Regions from separate parts of the Desulfovibrio sp. TomC genome, predicted to be linked through region 2. Evidence: predicted binding sites of a transcription regulator. Region 2 holds the regulator's gene; each other region holds the start of a gene.
What was found. Region 2 encodes sigma-54, which starts transcription at its own class of promoters, with help from an activator protein. Its sites were predicted from a motif close to CTGGCACGGNNNNTGCTT; they were not measured.

Region 1: a site for sigma-54 is predicted at 3,735-3,752, ahead of NY78_RS20235 (periplasmic heavy metal sensor). Genes of this name have one in related genera too.
Region 3: a site for sigma-54 is predicted at 3,933-3,950, ahead of NY78_RS13790 (motility associated factor glycosyltransferase family protein). Genes of this name have one in related genera too.
Region 4: a site for sigma-54 is predicted at 2,800-2,817, ahead of gabT (4-aminobutyrate--2-oxoglutarate transaminase). Genes of this name have one in related genera too.

What each region holds. Positions count from the first base shown of each region.
Region 1 covers NZ_JSEH01000032.1:21,724-29,013, reverse strand. Annotated here, with positions in the region: gene arsM (arsenite methyltransferase) at 1-586, opposite strand, end outside; gene NY78_RS24030 (disulfide bond formation protein B) at 1,273-1,863, shown strand; gene NY78_RS23290 (rhodanese-like domain-containing protein) at 1,900-2,640, shown strand; gene NY78_RS24910 (hypothetical protein) at 2,806-3,309, shown strand; gene NY78_RS20235 (periplasmic heavy metal sensor) at 3,835-4,323, shown strand; gene NY78_RS25905 (SHOCT domain-containing protein) at 4,395-4,655, shown strand; gene NY78_RS20230 (LysR family transcriptional regulator) at 5,042-6,022, opposite strand; gene NY78_RS20225 (C-GCAxxG-C-C family protein) at 6,186-6,683, shown strand.
Region 2 covers NZ_JSEH01000001.1:293,216-300,505, forward strand. Annotated here, with positions in the region: gene rapZ (RNase adapter RapZ) at 1-373, opposite strand, end outside; gene NY78_RS01405 (PTS sugar transporter subunit IIA) at 461-910, opposite strand; gene hpf (ribosome hibernation-promoting factor, HPF/YfiA family) at 911-1,459, opposite strand; gene rpoN (RNA polymerase factor sigma-54) at 1,512-2,948, opposite strand; gene NY78_RS01420 (KdsC family phosphatase) at 3,078-3,614, opposite strand; gene NY78_RS01425 (CTP synthase) at 3,959-5,593, opposite strand; gene NY78_RS01430 (phosphoribosylformylglycinamidine synthase subunit PurQ) at 5,774-6,586, shown strand; gene tadA (tRNA adenosine(34) deaminase TadA) at 6,833-7,290, shown strand, end outside.
Region 3 covers NZ_JSEH01000013.1:107,767-115,056, forward strand. Annotated here, with positions in the region: gene clpB (ATP-dependent chaperone ClpB) at 1-265, shown strand, start outside; gene thiM (hydroxyethylthiazole kinase) at 421-1,221, shown strand; gene thiE (thiamine phosphate synthase) at 1,218-1,859, shown strand; gene NY78_RS13790 (motility associated factor glycosyltransferase family protein) at 2,133-3,902, opposite strand; gene NY78_RS13795 (cysteine synthase) at 4,027-6,327, shown strand; gene NY78_RS13800 (methyltransferase domain-containing protein) at 6,351-7,223, shown strand; gene NY78_RS13805 (hypothetical protein) at 7,290-7,290, opposite strand, start outside.
Region 4 covers NZ_JSEH01000002.1:276,750-284,039, reverse strand. Annotated here, with positions in the region: gene NY78_RS02945 (N-formylglutamate amidohydrolase) at 1-656, shown strand, start outside; gene NY78_RS02940 (sigma-54 interaction domain-containing protein) at 776-2,476, shown strand; gene gabT (4-aminobutyrate--2-oxoglutarate transaminase) at 2,894-4,219, shown strand; gene NY78_RS02930 (ABC transporter substrate-binding protein) at 4,272-5,519, shown strand; gene NY78_RS02925 (branched-chain amino acid ABC transporter permease) at 5,586-6,470, shown strand; gene NY78_RS02920 (branched-chain amino acid ABC transporter permease) at 6,481-7,290, shown strand, end outside.

The DNA of each region.
Region 1 (7,290 bases), on a different contig from region 2:
CGGGGAGTTCCTCCGTCGCCACGATATCCGATATGGCCAGTCGCCCGCCGGGCTTGAGTACCCGATACGCCTCCCGGAATACCTGGGCCTTGTCCGTGCTCAGGTTCACCACGCAGTTGGAAAGCACGACATCGGCGATGCCGTCGGGGACCGGAAGATATTCGATCTCGCCAAGGCGAAACGACACGTTGCCGCATTGTGCAGTTACCGCATTTCTTCTCGCTTTTTCAACCATCTCCGGCGTCATGTCCACACCGATGACGCGCCCGGTTTCCCCCACCTGTCTGGCCGCAAGAAAACAGTCGAAACCACCGCCGCTGCCCAGGTCCACGACAACCTCGCCCGGGCGTAATGCGGCTATGGCTTGCGGATTGCCGCAGCCGAGGCCCATGTTCGCCCCTTCCGGGACACTTTGCACTTCCGCCGTGGCATACCCGGCCATCCGAGCCAAATCCTCCGATGAAGTGGCGCTGTTTGGGCCACCGCATCCGCTCCCGCAGCCACAGCCGGACTTCCCGGACAAGGCTGTCTCGGCGTATTTTGTACGGATTGATTCTCTGATCTCGACATCGCAATGCTCTTTCATCTGAGTTCTCCTGTACCCACAAAATGTGCGGCTTTTGGAGGAAGACGGAATCCGAGAAAAAAGGATGCAGAACTTTCCTTCCTTTCGGAAGACACACCAACACTCAATATCCCTACAGAAAAGTATGGAATTGCAGTGGTTTGTAAGATTTGTAGACACACTCTGTGTATGGAAAATGAGCATACAACTAAATAACTGCATGATTATCTTACACAATCGAGATGCGTCGATGCCACAGTGCTGTAATTATGGACAAATTTGTTGGAACAAAAAATGCTTAAGGGGAGGCAAATCTCCGAGTTGGTCAGGGGGGGCAGGCGTTCGGAATGAGCCAATCCTCGAAGAATATTTTCCAATGAGGCTTATTACTCTATTGTGAATATTTCGGAGGCAAAAGAATGCATTGGCGGACGTATCGCGGCTACAAGCATCCTGACAAAACAATTCACAAGCCATCGGTCTCGCAAAAATCTCTGGGATTAGTCGGTTTTCAAAAGCAATATTTAAAGGAGAATGCCCCTTGGACGCATTTTTTTTCTTTGCAATTTCTGCCTCAATGGTATTGACGTACCTAGGGCACAGAAAGCAAGCCATTTATATTCTTGTCGCACTCCTCCCTGTCGTTATCATGTGGTATGTTTACAACATCAATTTCTATTTAAATATATCCCTCTAAGGACTATGAGATGAAAATTTCGAAGTTTATAGTTTTTTGTAACCTTGTCTGGATTACTGTGATAATGTGTGTCTTACTAGGATCGCTTTATATCCAATTCTTTATTGGCGAACAGCCGTGCCGTTTGTGTACTTGGCAAAGAATGGCCATGTTTATTATCGTTACATTGCTGCTCATGAACATAAAGTTTGGCCAAAGAGCAAGCCACTATGGGCTAATTATAATTTTTTCTCTGTTTGGAGCTTCTGTTTCTGTTCGGCAAATTCTTTCCTATATAATGCCTGGAAACCCAGGATTCGGCCCTGTTGTGTTTGGAGTCCACACGTATACTTGGGCATTCCTTGTGTTTATGAGCTGTATCCTAGCTTCAAGCTTGACGCTTGTTATGGGTGCTCAAAAAAATCATGAGGAAACAATAGTTTTATCTCGATACAAAAAAGGATTTTTTGGTCTAGCTGTGGGGGCATGTCTTTGTTTTTCGGTAGCTACATTGTTCCAATGCGGATTGAACGTGTGTCCAGCTGCTACCGAATTTAATGTTACTGCGCAAAAAGTGTTGAGTGCAGAAGAAGCCTGCTGCCCAGCCGATAAAAATAAATAACCTTGCAACAACGGAACGACTAACACGGAGTACATTGTGACTATTAAGCGCCATATTGTTTTGGCTATATTTTTTTTGCTTGGTCTAAGCAGTCTCGCATTAGCAGACGTTCAAAATTGCGATACGGAAACAATGAAGTCTGTCATTTCCGAGAATGCTAACAATAAAAACTTCGTAGTAATTGACGTAAGTCCAACAGTGTCTTACGAAAGCAGTCATCTTGAAGGAGCCATTTCATTGCCGGCAGAAAGCCAAAACTTTGAAGAAAACATACAAAAGCTCGACAAAAACAAAAGTTATCTCGTGTATTGCCATAAAATGAAATGGACTCCAAAGGCCATCGAGGTCATGAAAAGAAATGGTTTTGAAAACCTCTTTGCTTCGGCAGAAGGGAAAGAGGGTTGGATGAAGGCTGGCAATAGTGTAGTCACTCAGACAGCGAATCAATTAGATACAAAGTCAATGAAGAAATTCATTGCGGAAAACAAAGCAAATGATAACTTTGTCATTCTCGATGTAAGCCCCGCGCCGGCTTTTGCGCAACGCCACATCGACGGGGCAATAAACATGCCTGCAAATCATCCTGATTTTGAAAAGAACATCCAGATGATGGATAAGAGTAAGACCTACTTGGTCTATTGTTTTGCAGGACGGTGGACTCCACAAGCAATAACTTTTATGAAGAGTAATGGCTTTAAAAACGTGATCGCCTCATCAGAAGGTCTTTCTGGGTGGGAACAAGCCGGCAATAATGTTGTCTTAGGTGATGCCAAATAAGATATTCGGCCTGTATGGGATCAAAGGCGTACACTTTGCAAAAAATCAGCCCTGGGGCCAGCGAGAGGAGCTAACACCTCTTCCGCTGGTCTCAAACATACAGTATGCCGTTGACCCCGGGCATTGGTCAGCGTACATACTTAAACAGGGCCAAGGAGTTTTTAAATGAAAAAATACCTATTGCTTTTAACTGTACTAATTTTTCTTTTTAGCACGTCATACTCTGTTAGCGCCGAATCACTCCCTGATGGATTTGGCGATCTAAAGTTTGGAAATCCAGTTCCGGAAGAATTGCTCGGCAAAGATAAAGCAAAAATAGCCAATCACGACAAGAACTACTCGATACGAACAGACCGTCGTGACAATTTTTTTGGAATAGATGTAAAATGGATTGATTATTCTTTTGTAAATGACGTATTTTATGAGGCTAGTTTTGAAACGGATGCAATGAGCATAGACCAGTATAAGAATTTAGTCGCTCAAGTCTCAGCGCGATACGGACCGCCTCTTTTGTCCGGAAGTCTTGTCCAGGGTGAAATCATCGATCTCTGGCAACATGACGGAAAAAGCTTACGGTTTCACACCGCGAGTGTTTCAAACAATATGACAATCGTTGTCGAAATTAGCCAAATAACTAATGACATGAAGTGCTCATGTATCCAGCCATGATTGGCGGCCAGTAAAAATATCCTGCCATCATAAAAGATCGTTTCTATTCCATCATATTTTTAAATAAAATGTTTAATTTCAAGGCTTATGGCTTGGTATTTTTTCAGCTAGCAGTTGTATCTTTTCAAGTATAGTTCTTGTCCGTGAGTTTCACAACGATTCCTCCTGAAGTAGAATGGCAGAGATAACTCTCGTAAACGCCATGCACAGCCTTCGCGTTTAAATCTAGACTTTCAGTTCGCTTGAAAACGCACCAGCCAAATCTGGTGGGTGGATCATTCTCGCTGTTAGCGCGAGCTGATTTGCGTTGAAAGTATACACAGATCAATTTTGAGCTGTCATAATGGTCACTATCTATACAGTTCAGCGAACATCACCGTGGCTCATTCTCCCGCAATAGACTGCATTCCTGGACTTAAACTGCTATGGCACGGATGCTGCTAAATTTGTGCAGGCTCTGGGCGCTCGCCTCTCCACAACCAAGCGACTCCGGTTGCGGCCGGATATCCAAAGGAAGGTTTTATCATGCGCGTTAAGACGTTTCATATTGCACTGACTGCTTTGGCTGTTCTGGCTATGACTTCTTCCCTGGCCCTGGCTCGCCCCGGCGGCGGACCTGGCGCGGGGCAGGGCGGCTGCTCCAACATGGGGGGCGGCATGTCTCAGCTAACCCCTGAAAAGCAGGCAACCTTTCAAAAGCTTCGTGACGCATTTGTTGCCAAGACAGCGCAACTGCGGGCCGAGCTTGGCGTGAAAATGGCGGAACTCAACGCTTTGTCTGTGCCCCAAAATCCCGATCAGGCGAAGATAGACGCCCTGTCCAAGCAGATCGGCGATTTGCAGGGCAAGCTGTTGTCCGAGCGAACTCAGTTTCGTATCCAGGTGACAAAGGATGTCGGCCCTGGGATGGGAAGGGGAATGCGCAGCGGCATGGGCGGTGGTATGGGAAGCGGCATGGGAAGCGGCATGGGTAGCGGCATGATGGCAGGCTACCAGGGCGGTGGCCGTCAGTAGCCACACAAAGACACTCCCTGAGCCGGCGGTCCCTGCTGCCGGCTCAGGGTCAATCAAATACCCATCCAGCTATGTGTGCGACCTACAGAATCTTTTTCATGGGCGGTTGGCAAACGCTTGGGGTGATCCTTGTTGGGCTTGCAGCCGCCGTGATCCTGGTCCGAATGTTTCATCCTCCCAAGCGGTTTGATTTTCGCCGTGGAGCTGCCGCCGACCGAGACGACGCGTTACGCATCCTGCGCCTGCGCCTCGCCGAAGGTGCAATAACCCCTGATGAATTCGAGCGACTGCGAAGAGCCGTTGATCCCCTGGAAAGCGACGGGAACAGATAGGCCGTTGGGCTAATCGTTCGTTAAGGGCATGGGCGATCCCTCCCAGACACACCTCCCTCATCCGCCTCCATTTTGCTGGCCCCCAACCGATCATCCCACCCCTTGCCCTAGTGAAGACTTCTCTCCCCCGACATTCTCAAGGAAACCAGGGAGGACGAGGCGGAAAGCCCAAGATATCGGAGATTGGCTTCCGTCCTAAGGCCTGCTTACGGCCAGGGTGCCGCCCCACTCATTGCGCGGCGATGCCCACGCCCCGGTAGCCCAAACGATGGGGAATCCCTGGGTGGTAAAAAGCCTCCTCCCACCACGCTCGTCAAACTCTGACAAAGGGTCTTTAATGCTGCACACTGGGAGGAATTGGTTCTAGCCGGATTCCTGTCGCTTCGTTACCCACCTGCCCTGCAGCAGTCGGTGCTCTTCCCCGTTATACACTCTTTCGCAGCGAGTGAATCCAGGCAGGCGGGAGGCGAGGCAACTGCCCCGCCCATGAGTTCCCGGCGCATCAGATCCATGAAGGCGGCCAGCGGCGGGGAGAGCCATTTGTCCTTGTGGTGCAGCATGAGCACCGCCGTCTCCAGGATCGGCCCGGCCCAGGGCAGCAGGGCCAGGCGACCGGCGGTCAGGTCGTCCCGCACGGCCAGGGCCGGCAGGATGCTCACCCCCAGCCCGCCGGCCAGACAGCCCCGCAGGGCTGCGGCGCTGGAAAATTCCAGGCTGGCCGCCGGGCGCACCCCGGCTTCGGCCAGCATGTGTTCAAATGATTTGCGCGTGGCGCAATCCGCCGTGGAGAGTGCCAACGTTTCGCCGGCCAGATCTTCCACATTGCAGGGGCCGCCGTGCGCCAGCCGATGCCCAGGCCCGGCCACCAGCACCAGGGGTTCCACGCCCAGGGCCTCCACCACCAGATCCCCGGCCCGGACACTGTCGGCCATAAGGAAGGCCAAGTCCGTCACGCCTTGGCGCAGATCCTTCTCCAGCCCGTCCAAGGTGCATGAGATAAAGCGCAGCTGCAGATGCGGAAACTGTTCCCGATACCCGCGAATCAGCCCGCCCATGCGCCAGGCGCAGAGCGACTCCGGCACCCGGATGCTCAACGCCCCGCGCGCCTCAGAGGCCCCGGCCACCCAGGCCCGAGCCTCGTCTTCCAGGTCCAGCAGCTTGATCGCGAATTGCTGCAGCCGCTCCCCTGCCTCGGTGAGGGCTACGCGCCGGCCCAGGCGGTCAAACAGGCGGACCTGCAATTCCTCCTCCAGGGCGGCGATGCGTGCCGAGACCGTGGACTGCGCCGCGTGCACCTCCTGCCCTGCCCGGTGAAAGCTCAAATGCCGCGCCACGGCCACGAAGGTTCGCACATCACGCAGTTCCATCCGGCCTCCCGTATGCGAGCAGTGTGTTCGGAAATTTCGATCGACCCTTTCGGATATATTCGTTGGAACCGATCGTCGGGCTGGTCTAAACAAAAAAACAGATCAATTCAACTCGCCGGACGGGCCGGAACCAACCCGCCCGGCACAAGCACGGAGCATGGACATGGAAAGACAAGACGTTGAACTGCGAGCTGAAGCTTTGTTTTGCAGCGGGCTGAACTGTGCGGAATCGGTGCTGGCGGCGGTGCTGGCCGGTCAGGGACTCGAGCCAGAAGGTGTCACGCGTTTGGGGACGGCCTTTGGCGCGGGCGTTGGCCGCAGCAAGGCCGAGGTGTGCGGCGCGCTCTCGGGTGGACTCATCGCCCTGGGCTATCTGCAGGGCCGCAGCAACGGGGACGAACGCTGGGACAACGTGGCCGCCCTGGCCGCCGGGGTGCGTCGTCGGTTTGAAGCCGAATTCGGCTGCACGACCTGCGCCGCCGTGCTGGCGACTCTCGGCACTCAGGAAGACATGGACAAGTGCATCCAGCTTTCAGCCAAAACTGCCGGCTATTTCCACGATGCCCTGCGCAATCCCCAGGCGGTGGAGACTGCGGCTCCCTGCGGCTGTTCAGGACGGCAAAGCACGCCCGCCAGCACCGGTGGATGCTGCTGTGGGTAAGGGTTCGCATATTACGATGTTCTATCCGGCCTCCCGTATGTGAGCAGTGCGTTCGAAAGTCTCGATCAACACTTCAGGCATATTCGCTAAAACAGATCAATTCAATTCGCCGGACGGGCCGAAATCAACCCGTCCGGCACAAGCAAGAAGCATGCACATGGAAAGACAGGACATTGAACAGCAAGCCGAGGACTTGTTTTGCAGCGGGCTGAACTGTGTGGAATCGGTGCTCGGGGTGGTGCTTGCCGGCCAGGGACTGGAACGAAGGTGTCACGCGGTTGGGCACGGCCTTTGGCGCGGACGTTGGCCGCAGCAAGACATAGTTGTGCGGCGCGCTCTCGGGTGGACTCATCGCCCTGGGTGAACACGGGGCTTACGCAGGAAACCAGCCGCCTCATGAAATCGGTCAACTTGTGATTGGCATTTCGTGACTTGCGGCGTAGCGCCAGAGAGGCTCTGGCCCGTTCCCGGCGCTGCACCGGCCAATCCACTCCCAAAATCGGCAATATGACCTAGAATCCACTCAACTTCACAAAACTTGTAGCGGAATGGCCAGGGACAGCGCAAAAGATGCGAATACCCTCGGCCAACACCTCTTTTACGCCAG
Region 2 (7,290 bases):
GTTCAAGTCCCCGTTCGGCGCTTTCCAGGGGATGGGGCCGCCGGGTGGTGGCGTAGCGGCGGATGATTTCGCCGGTATCAGCTTCAAAAAAGATAATTTGGGGGGCGACGTCCTTGACCTTGATCTGGGCCAGGGTCGCGCCCCAGTCCGTATCGAGATCTGCCTGGCGCACGTCCATGCCAAGGGCCAGCCCCTTGTAGCGCTGGCCGCCCTTCTCGTCGAACAGGTTCATGAGCTTGGGCACGAGGCTGACGGGCAGGCCGTCCACGCAAAAAAAACCCAGGTCCTCAAAGACCCGCAGGGCCGTTGACTTGCCGGAACCGGACAAGCCAGTCAAAATGACGATGATGAGGTCCCTGGCTGCATTTTCCATGGCGTCCTCTCCCCGGCCCGAGGCTTTAACAGATTCCCCGCGCGGCTGTGTGACAACAACCGCGCGGGGAGATGATTTCTGGCGGACCTAGGCGGCGGTGAGCACCTGCCACAAGGCGGCGTCGTTTTCGGCGTCCAGAAAGGCGCGCCGGAAGGTCTCGTCGGAAAGCAGCCGGGAGATGTGGGCCAGGATGCGCAAATGCAGACCCGCAACATGTTCAGGCGCCAGCACCAGGAAAAAGATGCGGCAGGGCTTGAAGTCCAGCGCATCGAAGCTGACGCCGGCAAGGCTTCTTCCAACGACGATGACGATGCGTTCGAGGCTCTCCATCTTGCCGTGGGGGATGGCCACCCCGTCGCCGATGCCCGTGGTGCCCAGATTTTCGCGGTCAAGCAGCACCTGATGGGCGCGTTTGGCGTCAAACTCGGGCCAGTGCGCCTTGATCGGGGCCACCAATTCCGCCAGCACCTCGGACTTGGACTCCGACGCAAGCTCCCCGATCACGAAATCGGGCTGGAGATAGTCCTCTAACCGCATTTAGACGCCCGTTCCAGGATCGATGAGGCCGAAGTCGCCGTTGCGCAGTCGGTAGATGACATTGGGCCGTTCGCTTTCGGAATTGATAAACACCAGGAACTCGTACTTGAGCGCCTCAAGCTGCATGGCGGCCTCTTCAACGGCCATGGGCTTGGGCTCGTACTTGTCCGTCTCGATGATGGTGGGGATGCGGCCGCCCTCGCTGTCCTCACTGATGCTGATGACGTCCATGCGGACCTGCTCGATGGTCTGGCGACGGCGGTCCTTCTGCTTTTCCCGGAATTTCTTGGCCTGGGCCTCAATTTTGTCGAGAATCAGGTCAATGGTGGAGTACATGTCCTCGGACACTTCGTGGGCCGAGATGTGCATGTTGTCGGCCTGGAAGATCACGTCGGCCATCTGGCGGGTCTTTTCCACAGCCAGATTGACCTGCAACTCCGAAGAGTCCACGGCCGTGGTGTATTTGGCAAGTTTTTCAAAACGCTTGCGGGCATAGTCCCGCAAGTGATCGGATGGTTCAAAATTTTTGAAATTAAAGGTGATGTTCATGTTATCCTCCGGGATGGCGTGGTGTGGGGCCGGGAAAACCCGGTCCGAAGCATCAGAAAACCGCCTTGCGTTTCGACGATGACTCGATGCCCATGGCCGTTCGGTATTTGGCCACGGTTCGCCGGGCGATGTTGATTTGCAGCTCGTCTTTGAGCATATCGGCGATAGCCTCGTCGCTGATGGGCTTTTTGGCGTTCTCGCCGGAAATAATGCGCTTGATCATGGCCTTGACCGACTCCGAACCAACCGTGGTGCCGTCGTCGAGCTCCAGCGAACTGTTAAAGAAGAACTTGAGCTCAAAAATGCCATGGGGCGTGGCCACGTACTTGTTGGAGGTGATGCGGCTGACCGTGGACTCGTGCATGCTGATGTCGTCGGCCACGTCCTTGAGAATGAGCGGCCGAAGCTTGGTCACGCCGTCCTCGAAAAAGCCGCGCTGAAATTTGACCAGGCTCTCAAGCACCTTATACAGTGTTCGCTGGCGCTGATACAGGCTTTTCATGAGCCACATAGCCGAGCGCATCTTGTCTTGCAGGTAGTCCTTATCCTTGTCTTTATTCGGGTTCGTGCCGTCGAGATAGGTCGTGTTGAGCCCCAGGCGGGGCATCCCTTCCTCGTTGAGCACGATAACGAAATCATCCCCGTATTTATACACGAAGGCGTCAGGACTGACGTAGATCGGGTCCCCGGAACCGTAGCTGGCCCCGGGCATGGGATCAAGGGTCTGGATCATCTCCAGGTATTCCTTGAGTTTTTCCATGGTCAGATGAAATTTTTTGCAAAGCGGCTTGTAGCGCTTCTTTTCCAGGTCCTCAAGATGCTCGCGCACCAGTTCAATGAGGATGGTATCTTCGTAGCCGCAGACCTCGATCTGGATCAGCAGACACTCGCTGGGCGTGCGGGCGGCCACGCCCACGGGATCAAGGCGCTGGAGGCGATGGAGCACCGCTTCCACCATGGCCGGTTCGGCCCCGGCCATCCCGGCCAGCTCTTCCACCGTGGCCTGCAGATAGCCCGAGGAGTCCAGGCTGCCGATGATGGCTTCCCCGACTTCCACTTCCTTGGGGGTAAAATTGGACAGATGCATCTGCCAGCCCAGATGCCCGTCCAGGGACGGCTTGGAGGCCAGCCGGGCGTCATAGGCCATGCCCTCTTCGGGAATTTCGGAATCGCGGGACTGAGACTGGCGGCCGGTGCTGGCAAAATCACCAAGGTAGTCATCCCACTCGGCGTTTTTGAGCAGCTCCTTCTCCATGGCTGCGTCCGTGGAATTGCCGGTCGGCCCGAGGTTGTCTTCGGCCATGACCCGTTCAGTTGGCCGGTCGTCCTCGACGGTCTCCTCCAGCATTGGATTTTCCAACAGCTCCTGCTGCACGCTCTCAAGCAGCTCCAACCGGGAAAGTTGAAGGAGTTTGATGGCTTGTTGCAGCTGGGGGGTCATCACCAGCTGTTGGGAAAGCTTGAGCTGCTGCCGCAGTTCCAGGGCCATGCTTACCGCCGTGCGCGTGAGTCGTTTGCGTCCAAGGGTTCTACTCGGTTTGGACGGCGGCCCACAGCCAGCCCGCCCAACAAAAACCATGCCACAATTGCGACCTCGTGGCAATCGGCACAAGCGGCCCTAGTCGAGGAACCACTCATAGGCAGCCCCGAGTTGCCCCTTGGCTGCCAGGATAAACCGCACAGCCTCGCGGACCGCCCCGTGCCCCCCACCCCGGCGCGAGACCCACAGGGCCAGCTCCAGGATCTCCGGTTGGGCATCGGCCACGGTCATGGGCAACCCGACCAGCCCCATGGGGCCGGCGTCCACCCAATCATCGCCCAGATAGGCGGTCTGTTCTGGCGAAACACCCTGGCGTTCCAGAATACCCCGCAGCACGCCCATCTTGCGGTGATGGCCCGGGTGGTACTCGGCAATGCCCAGATCGGCCATGCGCGCGGCCACGGCCGGACTGTCCAGGCCGCTTATGACCGCAACAGCCAGTCCGACAGCCTGGGCCGCCATGAGGCCCAGGCTGTCATGGACATGAAACCGTTTGGTCACCTCGCCACGAGCATCGACATAGATGCCGCCGTCGGTCATGACGCCGTCGACATCAAGAACCAGCAACGCCACTTCCCTGGCCCGGCTGGCGGCCAGATTCGCATCCTCAGGCATACAAAACCTCCAACGGCCGGAGCACACTTCCTCCCCGACCCAAACGCCGCTCCTGACAGACAAGACCCCAATGCCCAGACGCAGCCGGCATGTCCCGCCCAACGGGGCGATCATAGCCAAAAAACACCGAAATGACCAGCAGATAGAGGTGTTTTTCCTGCTCTCATGGCAACGGGACAAGGAGCACGCCTTGGGCCTTGGCCGCCCTGGTCTCTTCCCTGGCCCCAGGACACCGCGCATAGCCAACGAGCCCGGCAGGCCAGACGGGCCCCAGTTACAACGAAGCCGTCCGGGAGAAAGTCGCTTCCCCCGGACGGCCGTCAGACGTGCCTCGCGTGAGCAGGCTAGGCTTTCTTGCAGCGTTTGGCCGCAGTCACAAATTCCCGGAACAGCGGATGCGGGCGCATGGGGCTGCTCTTGAATTCCGGATGGAACTGGCAGCCCAAAAACCAGGGATGTTCCGGCAACTCGACCATTTCCACCAGTTCGCCGTCAGGCGACAGTCCGCTCAGGACCAGTCCACCCTCCTCGAAGGCGGCGGCGTAGGCCTTGTTGAATTCGAAACGATGGCGATGGCGTTCGGAAATTTCGCCGGTTCCGTAGGCAGCGGCGGCCCGGGTGTCCGGGGCAACGACGCAGGGATAGGCACCCAGGCGCATGGTGCCGCCCTTGTCGCTGGAGGGATCGCGATGTTCGATGGTCTGGGTGCGGAAGTCATACCACTCGCGCATGAGGTAGATGACCGGGTGCGGCGTGGTCAGGTCGAACTCCTCGGAGTTGGCCCCGGCCAGCCCGAGCACGTTTCTGGCATATTCGATGACCGCGCACTGCATCCCCAGGCAAATGCCGAAGAACGGCACGCCCTTGGTGCGGGCATATTCGATGGCCGCGATCTTGCCCTCAACCCCGCGCGACCCGAAGCCGCCCGGGACCAGGATGCCGTCGATGCCAGCCAGGGTGGCGGCCACGTTTTCCCGGGTCAGTTCTTCGGAATTGACATAGACAAAGCGGACCGACACCCCGGCGTGGATGCCGCCGTGGACCAGGGATTCGTGCAGGCTCTTGTAAGCTTCCTTGAGATCGACATACTTGCCGACAATGGCAATCGACACCGTGCCGGAGGGATGCTCCAGACGGTCCATGAGGTCGTGCCACGGCTCCAGTTCGGCGTTTTTGGCCGGCAGGCGCAGCAAAATGGCGATTTTCTGGTCTACGCCCTCGCCATACAGACGAAGGGGCAGCTCATAAATGTTTTTGACGTCCACGGCCGTGAACACGGCATCGGCGTCCACATCGCAAAAAAGCGCGATCTTCTGTTTGATGTCCTTGGCCAGGTCCACTTCGCTGCGGCAGATGATGATGTCGGGCTGGATGCCGATGGAGCGCAGTTCTTTGACGCTGTGCTGGGTGGGCTTGGTTTTGACCTCGCCGGCCATGCGCAGATAGGGAACCAGGGTCAGGTGGATATAAAGGGCGTTTTCCTTGCCAAGCTCCATGCGCAACTGGCGGATGGCCTCCAGAAACGGCTGGCCCTCAATATCGCCGACTGTGCCGCCAATCTCGATAATGGCCACGTCCTCATCCCGGGCCACGCCCAGGATGGAGCGCTTGATCTCGTCGGTAATGTGGGGGATCACCTGGACCGTGCCGCCCAGATAATCGCCCCGGCGCTCTTTCTGGATGACGCTGAAATAGATGCGTCCGGAGGTAAAATTGTTGTTCTGGCTCATGGGAACGCCGAGATAGCGTTCGTAATGGCCAAGGTCGAGGTCGGTTTCGGCCCCGTCGTCGGTCACGTACACCTCGCCGTGCTGGAACGGATTCATGGTGCCGGGATCGACGTTGATGTAGGGATCGAGTTTCTGGATGGTGACCTTGAGTCCCCGGGCCTGGAGCAGCGCACCGATGGAAGCGGCGGCGAGTCCTTTGCCCAGAGAGGACAGCACCCCTCCCGTCACGAAAATAAACTTGGTCTTCATTGCTGATGCCGTCCTTGTTGTACTGGGGGCCGCCCCGGCGACCCCGGCGGTTTGCGGCCGGAAACCACACCTTTGGCACGGCTCCGGTTGACGCGGCCGGGGCGGCCCCGTATGTTCCGCTGCGCAAGGTACGCTTTCGATCCTAATTTTTCAAGGAACCCTTTGGGAGGATTTCCCCATATGCCCCAGGTGCGCACCCTCGTGATCACCGGCTTTGGCACCAACTGCGAGGTGGAATCGGCCCATGCCGCCCGCATGGCCGGCTCCGACGTCACGGATATTGTGTTTTTTTCCGACATCGTGGCCGGGCGGACAAGAATTGACGCCTACAATTTTCTTGTCTTTCCCGGCGGCTTTCTCGATGGGGATGATCTTGGCGCGGCCCAGGCCGCGGCCGTTCGCTGGAAACATGCCGCAACTGCGGCCGGCGAACCGCTTTTAACCCAGTTGCGGACTTTTTTTGATGCCGGCGGACTGGTGCTTGGCATTTGCAACGGCTTCCAGCTGCTGGTCAAACTCGGCCTCCTGCCGGCCCTTGGCGGCAACTATTTCTCCCGGCAGGTGAGCCTGGCCAACAATGATTCGGCCCGGTTTGAAGACCGCTGGGTGACCCTGACCGCCAATCCCGAAAGCCCCTGCGTCTTCACCAAGGGCCTTGGCCGCCTGGACCTTCCGGTGCGCCACGGCGAGGGCAAGCTCGTGCCCATGGAGCAAAGCGTCCTGGACGAACTGCTGGCCAGCGGGGCCGTCGCCCTGCAATACGCCGACCCGGCCACCGGGCAGATCACCATGGACTACCCAGCCAATCCCAACGGCTCGCCCCACGCCATCGCGGGCCTCACCGATCCGAGCGGCCGCATTCTCGGACTCATGCCGCACCCCGAGGCCTTCAATCATCCGACCAACCACCCCGGCTACACCCGGGGCGAACGTCCGACGCTTGGCACGGTGCTGTTTGAAAACGCCGTGGCCTATCTGCGCGCCCAGGCGTAGCGGCCCATCCGACTTCCCGGCAAGGCAGGGCTGACGCCGCTGCCTTGCCAACCGCAACTGTTTCTCTTCCGCCTCAGGCCCGCGTGTTGCCCAGGCAGGCCAGACAAATCATGGTAGGCCCCGCAGCCCAAATGCTCCCTGCCGGACGCGGCGGGCGCTGCCTCCTGTGTTGCGCTGCAACAGTGCGGTCCGATAGAACAGCGCTCAAACGTAGCCCATCCCATTTTGCCTCCCAAGGATGCCTCTATGGCTTTGAAGCCAGCCAAACGGTTTGACGCCGGAACAGACGCCCTGCCCCCCCCACCTCCGGGGTGGGCGAGTTACGAAGCGCTCATGGAACTCGCCCTGGAAGATGCCCGGCAGGCTGCGGCGATCGGCGAGTCGCCGGTCGGCGCGGTCATCGTGTCGGTCCACGGCGAGGTGTTGGCCCGGGCCGGCAACGCACCCATCTCCAGCACCGACCCGACTGCCCACGCCGAGGTGCTGGCCATTCGCCGGGCTGCAACCCAAATGAACAACTACCGGCTCCTCAACACCACTCTGGTGGTGACCCTGGAGCCGTGCCTCATGTGCCTGGGGGCCATTGTCCACGCCCGGGTGGACCGGCTCGTCTACGGCGCGTCAGACCCGCGCACCGGAGCGGTGACGTCCCGACTACCCGGCCCGGACCTGCCCTTTCTCAACCACCGCTTCGACGTCGTGGC
Region 3 (7,290 bases), on a different contig from region 2:
GCAGATCGCGGCCATCGTGGAACTCATGCTCGGCGGGCTGCGGGCCAGATTGGCCGACCGCAAGATCGGGCTGGTCTTAAGCGACGCGGCCAAGTCCTTTATTGCCGAGACGGCCTACGATCCGGTCTACGGGGCCAGGCCGCTTCGGCGCTATCTCCAGGCCCATGTGGAGACGCCCTTGGCCAAGGCCCTTATTGGCGGGCAGGTGGCCGACGGAGAGACCGTCACCGTGGACGCCAAGGACGATGCCCTGGTGTTCATCTGATCCTTGATTCCGTGCTGCTGTCTAACGGGCCGCTTCCGCAAGGGAGCGGCCCGTTTGCTTTGGCCGGGCGCTGCCGGCCGGTTGCCAAGGAAGGGGCTGGAGGCTAGTTTCCGATCTTTCGTTTCTTAGCAACCCCAACCCACCGGATTGTCGCCATGGATTTTGCCGCAGCCGTTTTTGCCGATGTCAACCGCATCCGCGAGCAGGCCCCGCTCGTCGTCAACATCACCAACAATGTGGTCACCAATGTGACGGCCAATGCCCTGCTGGCCCTTGGCGCGTCGCCGGCCATGACCCATCACCCCGTCGATGCGGCCGAACTCGCTTCCCTGGCCCGGGCCGTGGTCTGCAATATGGGCACGCCCGGCGAGGAGAACGGGGCGGCCATGGCCGCCGCAGTCCGGGCCGCCGGGTCGGCCGGCGTGCCGGTGGTCTTTGATCCGGTGGCTGCCGGGGTCACCTCCCGGCGTCGGGAAGTGGCCCAAAGCGTCCTTGCCGCCGGACCATTGGCCGCCATCCGGGGCAACGCCTCGGAGATCCTGTCCCTGTCCGGGAGCAATGCCACTTCCAAGGGCGCAGACAGCCGGCATTCCAGCCGCGAGGCCGTGGCGGCCGCCCGGTCCCTGGCCAAGGACCTTGGCTGCGTCGTGTGCGTGAGCGGCGAGATTGATGTGATAACCGACGGCTGCGCGGTGGTGGAATTGGCCGGCGGCCACGTGATGATGACCCGGGTCACGGGCCTTGGCTGCACGGCCACGGCCTTTGTCGGCGCTTTCCTGGCGGTCAACCCCGATCGCCTTGCGGCCACGGTCCATGCCATGGCCGTCATGGCCGCTGTCGGGACCCTGGCCGTTGCCGGGGCCGCCGGACCGGGCAGTCTGGCCGTGCGGTTTCTGGATGTGGTGTACAATCTGACCGAGGCCGAAATTGCGGCCGCAGTGCGGCTGGCGGCATGAGCCGGGTTACGTGCGACCTGGGCCTGTATCTGGTCACGGACCGGGGGGCGCTCCTTGGCCGCGACCTGTTTGACGTGGTGGCCCGGGCCGTGGCCGGCGGGGCGCGTCTGGTGCAACTGCGGGAAAAAAACGCCGCCACCCGCGAATTCGTGGAGATGGCCCGGGGATTGGCTGCCCTCATCCGCCCGCTCGGGGCGCGCCTTATCATCAATGACCGGGTGGACGTGGCCCTGGCAGCCGGGGCGGACGGCGTGCATGTGGGCCAGGACGACATGCACCCGGCCGATGTGCGCGCCCTGGTCGGGCCGGACCGGATCGTCGGACTGTCCGTTACCGGCGAAGACGAGACCCGGGCCGCCAGGGGGATGCCGGTCGATTACCTCGGGGCCGGGCCGGTCTTTGCCACGGCGACCAAAAAGGATGCCGGCGCGCCCCAGGGCTTGGTCGGCTTGGCCCGGATGCTGGCCCTGGCCGAGGTCCCGGTGGTGGCTATCGGCGCGGTGACGCCGGCCAATGCCCGAATGATCATGGCCACCGGCGTGGCCGGGCTGGCCGTGGTGTCGGCCGTGTGCTCGGCAGCCGATCCCCAGGCTGCGGCCCGGGAATTGCGCGCCATCGTGGACGCGGCTGTAGGGTGAAGGGCGAAGGTGTAGGGTGAGGGAGGAGGGGGAGTGCCTCCGGCGGCGGGGGGATGATCCCCCCGGACCCCTGCAAAGGGGAAAACGTTTCAATGGGTGGCTTGCTCTTTCAGTCGGCCGGAAATCAGAGCTGCGACCCAACGACGCAGCCTGTCGCGCCCGGCTAATCTCTTTAAAAACCTTTGCCTTTCCAGGTGGGATTCCAAAGGGCTCAGCCCTTTGGCCGCCGGAGGCACTCTTCCCTCGTTCTTCTCCAGCTTCCTCCCTCTCCCCCTACGCCGCCCAGGACCCGGACGGGGCCAGGCAGATGTCTATTTCCCGGGTTTTGGTCAAAATGCGCTGGCGGATGGCCTTGAACGCCGCCAATTCCTTGACGCCGTAGCGGGCCTTGGTATGGACCAGCCCGGCCAGATCCATGATCTCGTTGTACAGGTAGGGCATGTAGAGCGGATCGTGGCGGGTGAAGAACTGAATCTGGGACAACAGCTCGCGGATTTCGCCCTGGTGCTTGTCGGCCTTGCGCACGAGTTTTTCCAGTCGCCGCGAGGCGTTTTTGAGCGACGTGGCCCAGGCGTCGGTCTTGGGCGAAAATACCGGCCGGGTACGCGGCTGGGAGGCCCGGTTAAGCGCATCCAGGAACACCTCTTTGGCAATGCCCTGGCTGACCAGCAGTTCGCCGGATTCGAGGTCGTCCCGGCCGATGTTGACGGCCCCGTCAATGACGACGCCGCCGCCGTAGAGGTTGAAGAAACCGGCCCGGGAGTTGGTAATATCCTTTTCGATATCCCGCTTGGCGGCCAGGAAGCCGAGGTGGGTATAGATGGCCTCGCCGTGCAGATTGGTGAGCTTCACGTCTTCGTGCGGGTTGTAGGTATGGACCCACACGGCGTTGTGGTGACCGGCAACGTGGGTGGTGGAACCCTTCCAGGACAGGTCGCAGCCAGCCATGATGAAGCGTTCGGCTCCGGCCCAGGCGAGAAAGCGTTCCAGGGTGACGGAGACGTTGCCGCCGGCGTCGAGGACCAGTTCCTGGTCCTTGAGCACGTAGGTGCCGATGCCGCCCTGGGTCCACAGCGGTATTTTGGGGCCGGGATAGCGGGCCAGGACGCCCGGAGCCATCTTGGTGGAGTAAATAAAGGGGATATCGGCGACAAAATTCGGGTCGGCCAGATTGTCCAGGCTACTTAGCATGTTGTCGTTAAAGTCGATGGCCAGGCACAGATCGGGCTTGATGCCCAGGCGTTCCAGGGCCGGCAGGGTCTGCAGGGCGGCGGCGTAAAAGCCTTTGTCCCGGTGGCGGCGCAGCAGCGGGGCGAAGTCGGCCAGCGACGGTCCCGCGCCCAGGAGCACGGCCGTCAAACCTTTGGCCATGCCGGCCATTCGGGCCAGACTGCCTTCGTTCATGGCCCGGGCGTAGTTGCGAAGCTCGTTGCCGACCATGACTTCCTGCTTCTGGCGCAGCGTGGTCAGATCCACCGACAGGTTTTCGAGCTTGGCTTTAACCAGGGCGGTCAGCCGGGAATATTCCGGGCCCATCTGTTTGCAGGCCATGTCGTTTCGCAGGTAAATGCGTGAAAAAAGGAAGCTCACATCGAGATTTTGCAGGGCCGACTCGATGGCGGGAATCTCGGGGGGCACAAAGCGCAGCTTGCCATGGGCCAAAAACGGCCGATAATCGGTTTGTCCCAGGCAGGCCAGCAGCATTTCCGGCCGGGGTTCCATGACCAGAACCTTGTGGGAGTCGGGGGTGCCGGTCAGCACATGGTTGAGACCATAGCCAAGGGCCGTGCCGATAATGATGGTGGCTGCGCCTTCGAGCTTTTCCGTGGGCCGCCAGTCCCTATAAAAGAACGGCGGCGGCAGCTTGCCAAAAAGGCTTTGCCCGTCGTCCATGCGCCAGTCGATGACGCCGCCCGGGTTGCGGAAAAGCCGTTCGTGGACGATGGCCGGATCAGGATTGCAGCCGGCCAGCCAGCGGCCCGTCGGGTCGCCGGACTCGGCCAGGAAGGCGAGATTGTCGGCAAGGTACTTGTTGATCTCCATGGTCCCATCCTTGGTTTGCTGCCTGGCCTCAAGCAAATTTCCTGCCACTCTTGCCGGTTGACGATTTTTTGCCTACCACGTTTCCTGTCCGGCCATGACCGGATTTTATCCTGCGAGGCATGCCATGATTCATGATTCCGTGCTGTCCCTGGTCGGCAAGACCCCGCTTGTGCGCATGGGCCGGGTGTGTCCCAACCCGGCCGTGACCCTGTGCGCCAAAATCGAGATGCGAAACCCCGGCGGCTCCATCAAGGACCGCGTGGCCCTGGCCATGATCGAGGCGGCTGAACGCGCCGGCGAATTGACGCCCGGACGCACGGTCATCGAGGCCACCTCCGGCAATACCGGCATCGGGCTAGCCATGGTCTGCGCCGTCAAGGGCTACAAGTTAAAGCTCCTCATGCCGGCCTCGGCCTCGGAGGAACGAAAGCGCATCATGCGGGCGTATGGCGCGGAAATCGTGCTCACCCCGGGCAACCTCGGCACCGACGGGGCCATTGAGGAGGCCTATAGGCTGGCCCGGGAGGAACCCGAGCGCTACGTGCTCATGGACCAGTTCAACAATCCGGCCAGCATCGAGGCCCACTACGCGGCCACGGCCGTGGAGATTTTCGAGGCGTCCGAGGGCCGGGTCACCCATGTGGTCGCGGCCCTTGGCACGTCGGGTACGGCCATGGGGCTGGTCAAGAAATTGAAAGAACTCAATGCGGCCATTGAAGTCATCGCCGTGGAGCCCCGGCCCGGCCACAAGATCCAGGGCCTTAAAAACATGCAGGAGTCCTATCCGCCGGGCATTTTTGACAAGCATGCCCTGGACGCCATTGTGCCGGTTGAGGACGACGAGGCCTTTGCCATGGCCAGGCGTCTGGCCCGGGAGGAAGGGCTTTTGATTGGCATGAGCGGCGGAGCGGCCATGGCTGCGGCCACGCGGCTGGCTTCGGGACTGGCTTCGGGGCTGGTGGTGGTCATTCTGGCCGACAGCGGCGAGCGTTATCTGTCCACGACGCTTTTTGCCGCGCCCGAGAAAAAAGGCGTGGCTCTCGGCAGCGTCGGTCCGGCCGCGCCGGTCTATCTCGACCCGGCTTCAGCGTCGCCCGGTCTTTTCACCTTTGGCCCGCCCCTGTCCGATCCCGGCGATCTGGATGCCTGGCGGCGGGTGGTCGTTCTCGACGTCCTGGCCCGGGCCTTGACCCGGGGCGGGGGCCGGCCGACCCTGGCCGTGGGGCTGGCCGATCTCGACGACCGCTGCCTGGAAGCCTCCCGGGCGGCCGGGCTTAAGTGCCGGGAGTTTGCCGCCGCGGCCCGGGAGCGCGTGGCCGGTTATGCCGGGCTTTTGGGCGTGGCCGGGGCCGCCTTTCCCCTGGCCGGCGACGCCCTGGACGAGGCCCTGGCCATGACCCGCAAGCTCATGGACAAGGGGCTGGCCTATGAGAAACTGCGCAGCGTCTATTTCGACGTGGCCCGGGACAAGGCCTACGGCCGGCTCCTTGGCCTGGACATGACCAAGCTGGCCCTGGGCAAGACCGTGGACCTCGATTCGTACGCCAAGGACCATCCCCGGGATTTCACCCTGCTTAAGCGCGTCAGTCTCAAAGACCTCAAGGCCGGCGATATCCTGGTGACCCCCTGGGGCAACGTGCGCCCGAGTTGGTTTTTGCAGATGGCGGCGGCAGCGGCCAAGACCCTGCCGGCCGTGACCGTAGTCGTGGCCGACGAGGATAAGACCTTTCCCCACCTGGAAAACCTGCGGGCCATCTGGGCCGGCGGGGCCGGGCTTTCGCCGGCCGCCTGGCTGGCCGGGGGCCGGGTGTCGGGCCGGGACGGCATCGAGGGTGTGCCGCGTCTGGACGACCTGCTGGCTCTTGGCGTCCATCCCCTGGCCATCCGGGCCTGGCTGTTGTCCACGAGCTACCACAAACCGCTCTCCGCCACCCCCGATGCCCTGGCCATGTGGGAGCGAAATCGCAGCCGCATCCAGGAGTTGGCCGCCAACCTGACCCTGGCGGCAACCGGAGACGGCGCGCCAGGGCAGATTGCCGCCGGTGAAGCCGAGCGCCTGGAAGCGTCCCTGGAGGCGTCCTTGGCCGACGATCTGGCCGTCTACCATTGCTGGCCGGCGCTTTTTGCCTTCTGTCGGTTTGCCAATGCCGCCCTGGCCGCCGACACGCTGGCTCCGGGCGACGCCTCGCGGCTTTTGGCCGCCCTGGCCCAGGCCGACAGCGCCCTGGGATTGCTCGACGCCGCCCGTCTGCCTGTTGCGCGTCCGCTGTGGCCGATCGAGGCGACCCGACTGTGCGCGGAGCGGGCAGCGGCCCGGGAAGCCAGGGATTTCGCCCGGGCCGACGCCCTGCGGCTGGCCATCGAATCTCTTGGCTACCGGGTTGAAGACGCGGCCGACGGGGCGCGGCTTTTCCCGGTGGGGTGAGCGGCTCACAACGGGAAGGAAGCATGGCGGAATATCTGGCCACGGGCTTTGCCGGGCTTGACCGGACAGTCGATCCCGACGTCTACGTGCGGTGTCTGCGCTACCTGGGCGACGCCCCGGGAATGCGGGCCATCAAAGACGCAAGCATAACCCGGCTGGGACTTTCCCCGGGTGTTGCGGCCCTGGAGGTCGGATGCGGCCTGGGCGTCGAGGCGGCGGCCATGGCGGCAGCCACCGGGAATGCCGGGTTGGCGGTCGGACTGGACGCCAGCCAGACCATGCTTCGCCGGGCTGCGGCAGATATGGGCGCAAGAGCCGGCAACCGGCCCGTGCTGACCGCCGGGGACGGCGCACGCCTGCCCTTTGCCGACGAGGTGTTTGCCGCCTGCCGCATCGAGCGCACCTTGCAGCATGTGGCCGATCCCGGCGCGGTGCTGGGCGAGATGGCCCGGGTGGCGCGTCCCGGCGGCGTGGTTTTGGCGGTCGAGCCGGACTGGGGAACTTTTGTGGTGGACAGCCGGCATGTCGCTGTGACCCGGCGGCTGGCCCGGTTTTGGTGCGACAGCTTCCGTTGCGGCTGGATCGGCCGACGCTTGGCCCGGCTCATGGCCGCAGTCGGGCTGGTCGGAATTGAAATTGTCCCCCACTCGCTGGTGTTGCGCCGCCTTGACGCTGCCGAGGCCGTCTACAGTCTGTGCGAGACAGCCGACCGGGCCGCCGCCTCCGGCCTCGTGACCCGGGCCGCTGCCGCCTCGTTTCAGACGGAACAACGCCGTCTGGATGCCTCAGGCGTCTTTTTTTCGAGCCTGACCTTTTTTATGGCCGTGGGCAGAAAGCCGGCGGCCGGGGAGTGCGGGAGAGACGAGGAAGAAGGCCTCCGGCGGCCGGGGGCCTGAGGCCCCCGGACCCCCCAAAGGGGTTAAGGGGGACGGTGTTACTCCGGTGAATGTCCGGCAGAACCGT
Region 4 (7,290 bases), on a different contig from region 2:
ATGCCCCGTTTTTTGCCGACTGGGGCGAGGTCCTGGCCAGCCACCGGGGCTTCGACCTCGGCGCGCTGGCCACGGCCCAGGCGCTGGCCCGGGCCGTAGCCGCCCCGCTGCTCGCCGCCACGGTCAGCCGCCTGCTCGTGGACCTCAACCGTTCGGTCGGACATCCCCGGCTTTTCTCGGGTGTGACAAAGGGCCTGCCCCGCGCCGCCAGGCAGGCCATCCTGGCCGCCCACTACCATCCCCACCGCGAGGCCGTGGCTCGCTTGGTGGCCGACGGCTTGGCCGGCGGGGCAACCGTGCTCCACATTGCCAGCCACAGCTTCACCCCGCGCTTGGGCGAAGTAACCCGCCATTGCGATGTTGGCTTTCTCTACGATCCCGGCAGGATAGCGGAAAAAACGTTTTGCGCCCGCTGGTTGCGTGAGCTGGCTTGTCTGGACAATGATCTCATTGTGCGGCGCAACTATCCCTATCGCGGGGTATCCGACGGACTGGCGACCGCCTTGCGCCGCCGCTTCGGTGAGAGGTACATGGGCGTGGAATTGGAGGTGAACCAGCGGTTTGCCCTGGGCGGCGAGGAGTCGCTTACAAGTGTCAGCGACCACTTGGCCGACGCGCTCGTCCGGGCCTTGGGCAGGAAGACGGTCTGCCTGTAGGCAGGCAGGCCCAGACTCCACCCCGGCGTTGCGCCCGGCCCGCCTTTCGTGCCATGTGAGCCGTACCACCATCTGTACCGCCTCAAACGATCTGACCCGACGGAGAATGCATACCCGCCATGGCCGCACCCTTCGCCGCTTCCGACATCCTTGGGTCGCTCTCCCGGCCGGTACTGGCCGTGGACGCCGATGGCCGGGTGGCCATGGCCAATCCTGCCGCCCTGACCTTGTTCGGCCCGGAGGCGGCCAGCCCCGGCGCGGCCTTGCGGCTGGCCAGACCCGACCTGTGGCAGCATCTGGCCCGCTGCCTCAAAGAAGCCGCCCCGATCGTTGATCGCCTTGCCGTCGGAACCCAAACCATCGTTCTCTCGGCCTTTCCCGTGCGCCGCGACGGCCGCGTGGTCGGGGCGACGACCATTTGCCGTCCAAGTGCCGGCGATGCCCATCCGGCCATGGAAGGACAACTGCGTTCCATTCTCGACTCCGTTTCCGACGGTATCTGGATATGCGACGGAACCGGGGTCATCCTGGACATCAACGCCGCTTCCGAACGCCTCAATTCCATTGAAGCGGCCGAATACATCGGCAAAAACGTGGCCTGTATCGTGGCTGAACGCATGGTCGACCGCTCGGCCACCCTCGATGTCCTGGAGACCAAGCGCCAGTCCAGCATGATCCAGCACATCACCAAGACCGGCAAACAACTGCTGGTCACGGCCACGCCGGTCCTTGACGACCAGGGCAAGGTGGCCTTGGTCGTGGTCAACGAACGCGACGTGACGGAACTCCAGAACCTGCGCCAGGGCTTGCAAAACGCTCGCAAGGTGGAGGAACGCTACCGCAGCGAGCTGGCCGAACTCTCCCTGTTTGAGTTGTCGCAAAAAGACATCGTGGCCCAGAGCCCACAGATGCAACGGACCCTGCGCACCCTGCTCAAACTCGCCCAAATGGATGCCTCCCGGGTGTTGCTCCTGGGCGAATCCGGCACTGGCAAAGGCCTGCTGGCCAAATTCCTGCATCAGGTCAGCCCCCGGTCGCCCAAGCCCTTTATTCAGATCAACTGCCCGGCCGTCCCGGAAAACCTCTTCGAGGCGGAACTGTTTGGGTACGAGAAAGGGGCCTTTACCGGGGCCAAGGAAGACGGCAAAGCCGGATTGATCGAATTGGCCATGGGCGGCACGCTGTTTCTCGACGAGGTGGGCGACATCCCGCTTTCGGTCCAGGCCAAACTGCTCAAGTATCTCGACGATCACGAGCTGCGGCGTCTGGGCGGGGCCGATCCGCGCATTGTCGAGTGCCGGGTGGTGGCCGCCACCAACTGCGACCTCGAAGGGCTGGTGGAGCGCCGCCAGTTTCGCAAGGACCTCTACTATCGGCTCAATACCTTTGTCGTGCGCATCGCCCCGCTGCGCGAACGCCGCGAGGACATCTTCGGTCTGGCCGAATTCTATCTGGCCCAGCAAAACACCCGCCACGGCCGGGCCAAACGCCTCTCGGCCCGGGCCATGCGCCACCTTGAAGCCTACGATTTTCCCGGCAACGTCCGCGAACTCGTCAGCATCATCCAGAAAGCCTTTGTCATGAGCGACGACGACGACCTCACGGAAGCGTTGATCGAAGCCCTGGCCGGCGACATGCCCCTGCCCGCCGCCCCGTCCGAACCGCGCCCTCTGGTCCAGTCCACCGAGCAGGCCAGTATCCGCCGCCTTCGCGAAGCCATGGCCGTCTGTCGCACCACCCGTGAGATGGCCGCCCACCTCGGGGTGAGCCAGGCGACCGTGGTGCGCAAATTGAAACGCTACGGCCTGTCCCGGGCCTGATTCATTTTTGCATCAGCCTCGTTGAGCCAGGACCGGGAAACGCCTTTTCAGGCGTTGTCCCGGTTTTTCCCGTTTTGCGGATAACATCCAGGATCTATTGATATTATCATCAATTTCCGGTCAATGTGCAAAATATTCATGCGGGATTTCGAGTGGTTTGAGCGGCTGTATCGCTGTGATTCATCCTGAGTCAGAACTGTTCATCGACTAATATCCTGTTATGATTATTTTTTTGCATTTTTGTTGATTCAGTCATGAATCAACAACTGCACTTCAAAGCAACATGAAATTATCAACTCACTAAAATAACACAATTTACAAAGAAGGCCCGGTTCTTGCTGGAAAGACCTGTTACCGTCTATGTGCATTTTAGTACGAGGCACTGTCGCCATAAACCGAAACATCCGAGGATGATCCGTGAACACCACCGATAAGGCGCAAGAACTGCAAGCACTGCGCGACCGTTATGTCCCCAAGGGACATCCCAACGCCACGCCCTTTTTCGTCGAATCTGCCAAGGGCGCTTTGCTTCGCGACGTCACCGGACGCGAGTTCATCGATTTCGTCGGCGGCATCGGCGTACTCAACGTCGGACACTGCCACCCCAAAGTCGTGGCCGCCATCAAGGACCAAGCCGGGCGTTATCTCCACACCTGCTCCATGGTCACCATGTACGAACCCTACGTCATGCTGGCCAAACGCCTCTGTGACGCGGCTCCGGGCGAGGGCGACAAGAAGGCCATGTTCGTTAACAGCGGCTCCGAGGCGGTGGAAAACGCCGTCAAGATTGCCCGCTGCCACACCGGCCGCAGCGGCGTCGTAGCCATGAAAAACGCCTTCCACGGCCGCTCCCTGATGGCCATGTCCATGACCAGCAAGGTCAAACCCTACAAGTTCGGCTTCGGTCCCATGGCTCCTGAAGTCTACCAGTACCCCTACTACGCCTACTGCTACCGCTGCCCGCTGGGCCTGACCTATCCCAAGTGCGGCGTAGCCTGCGCCGACAAGATGCGTGAATTCTTCGTAGGCACTGCCGCCGCCGAGAACATCGCCTGCATCGTGGCCGAGCCGGTCCAGGGCGAAGGCGGCTTTGTTGTCCCGCCCAAGGAATTCTTCGAAAAAATACGGGCCATCTGCGACGAGACCGGCATCGTGTTCGTGGCCGACGAGATCCAGTCCGGCTTTGGCCGCACCTCCAAGCTCTTTGCCATGGAACACTTCGGCGTCACTCCCGACCTCATGTGCGTGGCCAAGTCCATGGGCGGCGGGTTGCCGCTCGCCGGCGTGGTCGGCAAGGCCGAAATCATGGATTCCGTGGCTCCCGGCGGCATCGGCGGCACCTATGGCGGCAATCCGCTGGCCTGCCGGGCTGGCCTTGCCGTCATGGACATCTTTGAGCAGGACAACCTGCTGGCCAAGGCCGAGCGCCTGGGCAACGCCGTCAAACGGCGCTTTGCCGCCTTCAAGAAACAGTACGAACTGATTGGCGACGAACGCGGCCTGGGGGCCATGCGCGCCCTGGAATTCGTCTCGGACCGCGCCGCCAAGACCCCGTGCCCGGAAGCGGCCAAGGGCGTGGCCAAGTTCTGCCAGGACAACGGCTTGCTCGTGCTGTCCTGCGGCAACTTCGGCAACTGTATCCGAGTGCTTATGCCTCTGGTCATCACCCGCGAGCAGCTCGAACGCGGCCTCGACATCATGGAAGAAGGCATCCGCGAGGTGTCCAAGACCCTCGGCAAATAGCTGGCAACACGGTCCGACACAGGCAACCGACAACCAACAAAGGGGTGTAGGCATGAAAAACGGTTCTTTTACGTCGCTTTTGGCCGGCTGTATGGGCGTGGCCCTCTCCGCCGCCCTGTTCGCCGTCCCGGCCCTGGCCGCTGACAAAACCGTCAAAATCGGCAACGTCGAGCCGCTCTCCGGCCCCTCGGCCTCGGTCGGCGTCCAGGGCAAGCAGGCCCGGGAAATGGCTGTGGAAGAGATCAACGCCGCCGGCGGCATCAAGTCGCTGGGCGGAGCCAAGCTGGAGCTGGTCTATGCCGACAGCAAGTCCGACCCCACCGTCGGCGTCACCGAGACCGAGCGCTTGATCAATACCGAGAAGGTCAACCTCATGACCGGCTGCTGGAACTCCGCCGTCACCTACCCGGCCACCCAGGTGGCCGAGCGCTACGGCATCCCCTTTGTGGTGCCGGTTGCCGTGCGCGACACCATTACCGAGCGTGGCTTTAAAAACGTCTTCCGCATCGCCGCCAAGGACTCCTGGTGGGTGCGCGACCAATTCCGCTTCCTGAAAGACATGCAGGAAGAAACCGGCGTGAAGCTCAAAAAGATCGCCTTCCTCTTTGAAAACGGCGACTGGGGCACCGGCTTTGCCGAGAAATGGCGCGAGCTGGCCAAGAAAGACGGCTACGAGATCGTTCTGGACGAGCCGTATCCCTCAACCGCCACCGACCTGACCCCGGTCGTGACCAAGCTCAAGTCGGCCAACCCCGACATCGTCATGCTGGTCTCCAACGCGGCCGACGCCATCCTGTTGACCAACACCATGGCTGAAATGCAGCTCAAGCCCAAAGTCGTCCTGGCCAGCGGCGGCGGCCATGCCGATCCCACCTTCCTGGACAATACCGACACCAACGCCCTTGGCATCTTTGACGAAGTCGAGTGGAACACCGACGTCAACAAGCCCCAGGCCAAGCCCGCCAACGAGAAGTTCAAAAAGAAGTACGGCTACGACCTGACCGGCGAGTCGGTTGACGCCTACGTCGCCATGTACGTCATCGCCGACGCCCTGGAGCGCGCTGCTTCCACCGATCCGGCCAAGATCCGCGAGGCCCTGGCCACCACCAACCTGACCACCGGACCGGGTATGGTCGTCTCCTACGACGGCGTCCAGTTCGACGAGACCGGACAGAACAAGAACGCCGGCATCGTCATTGTCCAGGTGGCCAATGTGAACGGCAAGCCCGAGCGCGTCACCGTATGGCCGAAAGCCGCCCGCCGCGCCGGTTACACCCCGGTCTTCCCGGCCAATAAATAGCATTCATGGCACCAACGCCCCGGATCGGTCCGTGCCGGTCCGGGGCCAAACGTCCGGAGAGGCCTCATGACCGCGGTGATTCAGGCGACGCTTAACGGCGCCATGATGGGAGCCATGTACGGGCTGACGGCCCTTGGACTCACGCTGATTTTCGGCGTGATGAAGGTCGTCAACTTCGCCCACGGCTCACTGCTCATGGTCGGCATGTTCAGCGCCTATTGGCTGATTCGTCTCACGGGCATCCACCCGTATCTGGCCCTTGTCATTGTACCGCCCGTCCTGTTCGTTTTCGGCTACTATCTGCAGGACGTGGTCATCAAACCCGTGTTTAAAGCCGAAGGCCAGGTCCGCGAACCGCTGACGGTCATCATCGTCACCACAGGCGTCTGGTATGTCCTGGACAACTTGGCGCTCATGCTCTTTGGCGCCGAGTACCGCACCGTTCGCACGGCCATTTCCAATAAATCTTTCGCCCTTGGGCAATACATCATCTCCATTCCGAAATTCTCCGGTTTTGTCGTGGCCATCCTGACGGCCGTCGGTCTTGCCATCTTCATGCGCAAGACCAAGACCGGAAAAGCCTTGCGCGCCACCAGTCTTGACCGCGAGGCGGCCAACCTCATGGGCATTGACCAGTACCGCGTCTACAACATCGCCTTTGGCCTGGGCACGGCCATTGCCGGCATCGCCGGCTGCGTGCTCATCCCCTTTTACTACGTCTATCCGTCGGTGGGCGTGGTCTTCGACATCCGGGCTTTTATCATCGTGGTGCTCGGCGGCCTGGGCAGCATCCCGGGGGCGCTGCTCGGCGGCCTGGTCATCGGCCTTATTGAATCCGTGTTCTCGCAGTTTATGGCTTCGACCTGGACGGAAGCCATCATCTACGCCATTTTTCTGATCATTCTCTTTGTCAAACCATCAGGCTTCTTCGGCCACAAACAGGACTGGTAGGAGACGCGCTGTGAGCCGAAAACAACTCGACCGAACGCTCCTTGTGTTGGCGGCACTGGTCGCCTTTGCGCTGCCCCTGGTGGTGACCTCGCCCACCTATCTGCAAATCCTTATCCTGCTCTTTTTCTATGCCTACCTGACCACCTCCTGGAACCTCGTCGGCGGTTTCGCCGGCGTGCTGCCGCTCGGGCATTCGGTCTTCGTCGGCATCGGAGCTTACGCCTCCTCCATCCTGACCCTCCAATACGGCATCTCGCCCTGGATCGGCATGCTGGTCGGCGGCCTGCTCGCCGCCCTGATCGGCATCATCATCGGCCTGCCCACCTTCCGCATGCGCGGGGCGTACTTCTGTCTGTGCACCATCGCCTTTGCCGAGGGCATCCGGGTCATGATCGAGAACATCGACAACATCGGCCCTCTGCGCATCAATGGTCCCCGGGGCCTGCTCATACCGCTCAAAGATCCGTCGTTTTGGAACTACCAGTTCATGTCGAAGCTGCCGTACTACTATATCATCCTGATACTCCTCATTCTGGTTCTGGGGCTGACCTGGTTCATCTCCCGCTCCAAGATCGGCTACTATCTGGCCGCTGGCGGCGAAGAACCCGAAGCTGCTGCGGCCCTTGGCATCAACGTGGCCAACTACAAGCTCTTCGCCATGGCCATGTCCTGCTTTTTAACGGCCCTGGCCGGCACGTTCTACGCCCAGCTCATGCTGTACTTTTATCCCAAGGGACTCATGGGCCTCGATCTCTCGTTTGAAATCGCCTTCATTGCGCTGATCGGCGGACGCGGCACCATTGCCGGCCCGGTTATTGGC